DNA from 2 places in the Streptomyces spongiicola genome. Region 1 is predicted to be linked to the other one. Evidence: riboswitches for the same ligand, from Rfam matches in the RefSeq annotation. Region 1 holds a riboswitch; the other holds the start of a gene.
What was found. A riboswitch is a leader RNA that binds a small molecule or an ion and turns the genes downstream of it on or off. The one in region 1 is predicted to bind S-adenosylmethionine.
Positions count from the first base shown of each region.

Region 2: linked by a shared signal. The riboswitch ahead of thrC (threonine synthase) and the one ahead of DDQ41_RS03405 (aminotransferase class V-fold PLP-dependent enzyme) in region 1 are both predicted to bind S-adenosylmethionine.

Region 1 is NZ_CP029254.1:804,509-807,845, reverse strand. It holds gene trpD (anthranilate phosphoribosyltransferase) at 16-1,101, shown strand; SAM riboswitch class IV at 1,206-1,323, shown strand; gene DDQ41_RS03405 (aminotransferase class V-fold PLP-dependent enzyme) at 1,603-3,273, shown strand.
Region 2 is NZ_CP029254.1:3,181,978-3,185,314, forward strand. It holds gene DDQ41_RS13870 (MoaD/ThiS family protein) at 1-183, opposite strand, end outside; gene thrC (threonine synthase) at 180-1,472, opposite strand; SAM riboswitch class I at 1,490-1,636, opposite strand; gene DDQ41_RS13880 (glucosyl-3-phosphoglycerate synthase) at 1,755-2,714, shown strand; gene DDQ41_RS13885 (DUF11 domain-containing protein) at 2,880-3,337, shown strand, end outside.

The DNA of each region.
Region 1 (3,337 bases):
GACCCAGGAGGGACCATGAGCGCTGTGACCCCCGCAGACGGGAGTGCCCCCGGCGAGGCGCGATCCACCGCGGCGGCCCTGTCCTGGCCCGCGGTGCTCGACTCCCTGCTGAGCGGGCGCGACCAGGGCGCGGAGGCGACGGCCTGGGCCATGGACCGGATCCTGCGGGGCGAGGCGACCGACGCGCAGATCGCCGGGTTCGCGGTGGCGCTGCGCGCCAAGGGCGAGACCGTCGAGGAGATCTCCGGGCTCGTGCGCACGATGTACGAGCACGCCCGGACGATCGAGGTGCCCGGGGCGACGGTCGACATCGTCGGCACCGGCGGCGACGGCGCCAGGACCGTGAACATCTCCACCATGTCCGCGATCGTCGTGGCCGGCACGGGCGCGAAGGTGGTCAAGCACGGCAACCGGGCCGCGTCCAGCGCGAGCGGGGCGTCGGACGTCCTGGAGAAGCTCGGCGTCAATCTGGAGCTGGCGCCCGAGCGGGTCGCGGCGGTCGCCGGCGAGGCGGGGATCACCTTCTGCTTCGCGGTGAGGTTCCATCCGGCGCTGAGGCACGTCGCCGCGGCCCGCGGGGAACTCGGCATCCGCACGACGTTCAACTTCCTCGGCCCGCTGACCAACCCCGCCCGGGTGAGGGCTCAGGCCACGGGTGTGGCGGACGCCCGGATGGCCCCGATCATGGCCGGTGTGCTCGCCGCACGCGGATCCAGCGCGCTGGTCTTCCGCGGCGACGACGGCCTGGACGAGCTGACGACCACCGCGACCTCGCGGGTGTGGGTCGTCCGGGACGGCGCCGTGCGCGAGGAGTCCTTCGACCCCCGGGACGTCGGCGTCGAACTGGTCCCGGTCGAGGCGCTGCGCGGCGCGGACGCCTCGTACAACGCCGATGTCGCCCGCCGGCTCCTCGCCGGGGAGGGCGGGCCGGTACGGGACGCGGTCCTGCTGAACTCGGCTGCGGCGCTCGCCGCGCTCGGGAACGGCGAGGGCGGTCTGGTCGAGCAGATCAGGGCCGGCATGGCCCGGGCCGCGGAGTCCATCGACTCCGGCGCGGCCAGGCGCGCTTTGGACCGGTGGGTGGCGGCGAGCCACGCGTGAGGCGCGGCGGGCGCGGGGCGGGCGCGGCGGGCGCGGGGCGGGCGCGGTCCGGATGGCGGACCGCGCCTTGCGCACCGGGCACCCTGTGGCAGGATGCCTCCCAAGGTCATGAGTGACAGCGACGACGGCCCCGGCCCGCTGTCCGGCAACCCTCCGTCCGTGGCGGGGTGCCCCGGGTGAAGACCAGGCCGCAGGCAGCGAGGTCTGCGGCAAGCGCGGACCCCGCGGACATCGGTGAATGTCGCATCCCTGGGGTCCTGGTCCTCGAGGGAGCCTTCTCGTGAGCAAGCGAATGCGTTAGGCCACGTCCGTGAGCGCCGCCCGCCCGACGGGCGGACGGACCAGCGGACACGGCCCCGGGCCGTCGGCCCTCGCCCCCCTCCGTACGCCGCCAGGCGTGCGTCGAGGCAACACCCGTACGCGGAGCGGCCGCCCCGTGCCGCCGTCGCGCCGTGCGGGTTCCCCACGCCAGCTCGCCCCCGACCGCCGGGAGACACCGCCATGTCCGTGCGCCTCCGCACCACCGCCACCCCTGCCTCCGCCTGTGTCCCTGCCCGTGTCCCTGCCTGCGACTGCAACGCTGCTCCTGCCGGCACCGGTGCTCGTGCCTGCGCCTGCGTCTGCGTCTCTACCGGTACCGGTGCTCCTGCCTGTGCCTGTGCCTGTGCCTGTGTCCCTGCCTGCGCCGGTGCCTGTGTCCCTGCCTGCGCCGGCACGGGTTCGGCCGCGCCGGCGCGAACCGCCGCCGCGGACACCGCCGCCGGGGATGCGCCCTGCTGCGGCGCCCCGCTGCCGGTCCTCGGCCGGGACGTCACCGTCCCGCTCGTGACCGGCGGTGAAGTCACCTACGCGGCACTCGACTACGCGGCCAGCGCCCCGGCCCTGCAACGGGTGTGGGACGACGTCGCCGCGTACGCCCCGTACTACGGCAGCGTCCACCGCGGCGCCGGGTACCTCTCGCAGCTGTCCACCGACCTGTTCGAGAGCAGCAGGGCCACCGTCCACGCGTTCCTCGACTGCCGCGAGGACGACCAGGTCGTGTTCACCCGGTCGACGACCGACTCGCTGAACCTGCTGGCCGGTGCGCTCCCCGGCGGCTGCGAGGTCTTCGTCTTCGAGACCGAGCACCACGCCTCCCTGCTGCCCTGGACGGACGCGCGTGTGACGTACCTGGACGCCCCGCGCACCCCGCAGCAGGCGGTCAGGGCGCTGGAGTCGGCGCTCTCCGGCCGGGACCTCGGTGCCCCCGCCCTGGTCTGTGTGACCGGTGCGTCCAATGTGACCGGCGAGCTGTGGCCGGTCCGCGAGCTGGCGGCCGTCTCGCACGCCCACGGCGCGCGTATCGTGCTGGACGCCGCCCAGCTCGCCCCGCACCACCCCGTCTCCGTCCGGAAGCTGGGGGTCGACTGGGTCGCCTTCTCGGGCCACAAGCTCTACGCGCCGTTCGGATCGGGTGTGCTCGCCGGGCGGGCGGACTGGCTCCGGGACGCCGAGCCCTACCTTGCGGGCGGCGGCGCCTCGCGGAAGGTCTCCCGCCGCGCCGGCGGCGGCGTGGACGTCGAGTGGCACACCACCGCCGCCCGCCACGAGGCCGGTTCCCCGAACGTCATCGGCGTCTATGCCATCGCCTCCGCGTGCAGGGCGCTGACGGAGGCCGGGTTCGACGCCCTCGTCGACCGCGAGCGGCACCTCGTCGAGAAGGTCCTCGCCGGGCTGGCCGAGGTACCCGGGGTCAGGGTGCTGTCGCTGTTCGGCGGCGGCACGCCGTCGGCTTCCGGCGGGCGGACCCCCGCCCGGGTCGGTGTCGTCTCCTTCGTCGTGGAGGGCTGGAACAGCTCGCACCTCGCCGCCGCGCTGTCGGCCGAGTACGGCATCGGTGTGCGCGACGGGCTCTTCTGCGCCCACCCGCTGGTGCGGACGCTGCTGGGCGGCGATCCGCAGCAGCCCGGCGAGTGCGGCGCCCCGGAGGGCGAGCGGGGCGAGCGGGGCGAGACCGGGGTCCGCCCGGCGGAGGGCGCGGGGGCGCCGCTCAACGCGATCCGGGTCAGCTTCGGCGCCGGTACGCCGGACGAGCACGTCGAGCGGTTCGTCCGCGCGGTCGGGGAGTTGGTGCGCGACGGCGCGCGGTGGAGCTACCGCACCGAGGACGGGCGCTGCGTGCCCGCGGTGTGAGAGGTGCGGACCGGGGCGGGGCGCCCGGCCGGCGGATCCGCCGGCGCACCGGCCCGCGCATCCG
Region 2 (3,337 bases), 2.4 Mb from region 1:
GACGTACACGTTCACGAAACGGCGGAGCCTGCCCTGGTCGTCCAGGACCCGGGCCGCGATGCCCGTGTGGTTCTTCTCCAGGTCGGCGATGACCTCGGCGAGGGTTGCGCCCTCGGCCGGGACCTCGGCCCGCCCGCCGGTGTAGGTGCGGAGGATGGTGGGGATGCGGACGTTGACGCTCATACGAGGCCAGCCTCTCGGAAGGAGTCCAGGTTGGGGCGGATGACTGCGGACATACCCGTGGTCGGGGCCACCGCGTCGAGGGTCTTGAGGCCGTCACCCGTGTTGACGACCACCGTGGTGAGGGCCGGGTCGATCACCCCGGCCTCGATCAGCTTCTTCGCCACGCCGAGGGTCGTGCCGCCCGCGGTCTCGGTGAAGATGCCCTCGGTGCGGGCCAGCAGCTTGATCGCGTCCACGATCTCCTCGTCGGTGACGTCCTCCACCGCGCCGCCGGTGCGCCGGCAGATGTCCAGCACATAGGGGCCGTCCGCCGGGTTGCCGATCGCCAGGGACTTGGCGATGGTGTCCGGCTTCTGCGGCCTGACCACGTCGTGGCCGGCCTTGAAGGCCGCGGACACGGGGGAGCAGCCCTCGGCCTGGGCGCCGAAGATCCGGTAGGGCCGGTCCTCCACCAGGCCCAGCCCGACCAGCTCCTGGAGCCCCTTGTCGATCTTGGTGAGCTGGGAGCCGGAGGCGATGGGGATGACGATCTGATCCGGCAGCCGCCAGCCGAGCTGCTCGCAGATCTCGTACGCCAGCGTCTTGGAACCCTCGGCGTAGTACGGGCGGAGATTGACGTTGACGAAGCCCCACCCCTCGCCCGCCGGGTCGCCGATGAGTTCGGAGCAGAAGCGGTTGACGTCGTCGTAGTTGCCCTCGATGCCGACCAGCTCGCCACCGTAGACGGCGGCCATCACGACCTTGCCCTGCTCCAGGTCGTGCGGGATGAACACGCAGGAACGGAAGCCGGCACGGGCGGCCGCGGCGCCGACCGCGCCGGCCAGGTTGCCCGTGGAGGAGCAGGAGAGCGTCGTGAAACCGAAGGCGCGGGCGGCCTCGATCGCCTGGGCCACGACCCGGTCCTTGAAGGAGTGCGTGGGGTTCCCGGAGTCGTCCTTGACCCAGAGGCCGCCGGTGACGCCGAACTCACGGGCGAGGTTGTCGGCCCGGACGAGCCTGGTGAAGCCCGGGTTCAGATTCGGCTTGTCCGCCACGTCCGCGGGCACGGGCAGCAGCGGCGCGTAGCGCCAGATGTTGTCCGGACCGCTCTCGATCCGCTTGCGCAGTTCCTCGGGGTCGCCGCCCGGCAGGTCGTACACGACCTCGAGCGGCCCGAAACACGCCTCACAGGCGAAGATCGGACCGAGGGCGAAACGTTCACCGCATTCGCGGCAGGAGAGCCCGGAGGCGGGACCCAGGTCGACGGTGTCGGCAGAATCGGAAGTGGTGGCGACGGTCTGCACAGCCATGGAGGCGAGGCCCTTTCTCCTCATCTTCCCCGCGGCGCACCTCGCCGCGAGACGGAATTGGCACCTTCCCTAGCCGTGAGCCTCGGCCGCGACGCGCGACGAGATCGGCTGGAGGGTTGCCGGGGCTTCAACGGGCCGTGTCCCTCTGCCCCTCTGGATGAGCGGTATTCGGTTGTGTCCGCGTGGCGACCCCGACATGCATCGGCGGTCCGCGTTGTTCAAGACTGTAACCGAACCCCCGGACGCTTGAGACGACCGTCCGATCCGCGAGATGGAGATCATGTGCTGGAAGAGGTGGAGCGCTGGCTGGCCCGGCGGTCCTGGTCGGTGGCCGACCGCCCACTGGACCGGCTGCTGTCCGCCAAGCAGGGCACCACGGTCAGCGTGGTGCTCCCCGCGCTGAACGAGGAGGCGACGGTCGGCGAGATCGTCACCGCGATCCGGCGCGAACTGATGACCGGCGCGGTACCGCTCGTCGACGAGCTGGTCGTCGTCGACTCGGGGTCGACGGACCGCACCGCCGAGTCGGCGGCCCGGGCCGGCGCCCGGGTGGTGCACCGGGACTCCGTACTCCCGCGCGTCCCGGCCGTACCGGGCAAGGGCGAGGTGCTGTGGCGCTCCCTGCTGGCGACCACCGGCGACGTCGTCTGCTTCGTCGACGCCGACCTGAAGGAGTTCTCCGCCGGCTTCGTCTCCGGGATCGTCGGCCCGCTGCTGACCGACCCCGAGGTGCAGTTCGTCAAGGCGATGTACGACCGGCCGCTCGGCGACACGCCCGGCCAGGGCGGCAGGGTGACCGAACTGGTGGCGCGACCGCTGCTCAATCTGCACTGGCCGCAGCTCGCGGGGTTCGTCCAGCCGCTCGGCGGGGAGTACGCGGCGCGCCGCTCGCTCCTGGAGCGGCTGCCGTTCCCGGTCGGCTACGGGGTGGAGCTGGGCCTGCTGGTGGACGCGCTGCACACGGTGGGCCTGGACGCGCTGGCGCAGGTGGACGTGGGCGTACGGCGGCACCGCCACCAGGACGGCCAGGCGCTGGGCCGGATGGCGGCGGCGATCTACCGCACCGCCCAGCTGCGCCTCTCGCGTGGACACCTGGTCCGCCCGGCGCTGACCCAGTTCGAGCGCGCCGAGGACGGGTTCGTCCCGCGAACGCACGCGGTGGACACGGAGGAGCGGCCACCGATGAGGGACGTCCCCGAGTACGCGGCCCGGGCGGGACGGCGCAACACGGGCGCGGCGTAGCGGAGGAGCGGAGGAGCGCAGGAGCGGAGGAGCGCAGGAGCGGAGGAGCGGCGTGACACGAGCACGAGCACGAGCACGAGCACGACGCAGCACGGGCGCGGCGCGGTGCGACACGGGCGCGGCGTAACACGGCCCAGCCGGGATGATTGTCTACATTTCAGACTTATGGGCAATGTGAGATCAGAGGGCGCACGGCTCTCCCGTCCGGATCGGGCCGTGCCCGGCCGGGACCGGACGAGGATCCGCGGGCGCAGCAGAGGCAATCGGCCCCGGCTCCTCGGGGCCCTGGCGGTCGCCGCGGGGGCCGCGACCGCCACGACGGGCTTCGCGCCGGCGGCTCCCGCCCGGTCGGCGCCGACCCCCGACCTTGAGGTCACCAAGACGGCGTCGGCGCAGAGGGTCGCCCGTGGGGACACCCTCACCTTCACCATCACGGCGACCAACAACGGCGGGCGGGACCTCCCCGACGTACGCTTCACCGACGACCTCGGCGGCACCCTCGACGACGCCGTCTACGACCGCAACGCCCGGGCCACCCGCGGCCGGGTCGCGTACGAGGAGCCCGTGCTCTCGTACTCGGGTGCCCTCCCGGCCGGGATGTCGGCGACCGTCACCTACTCGGT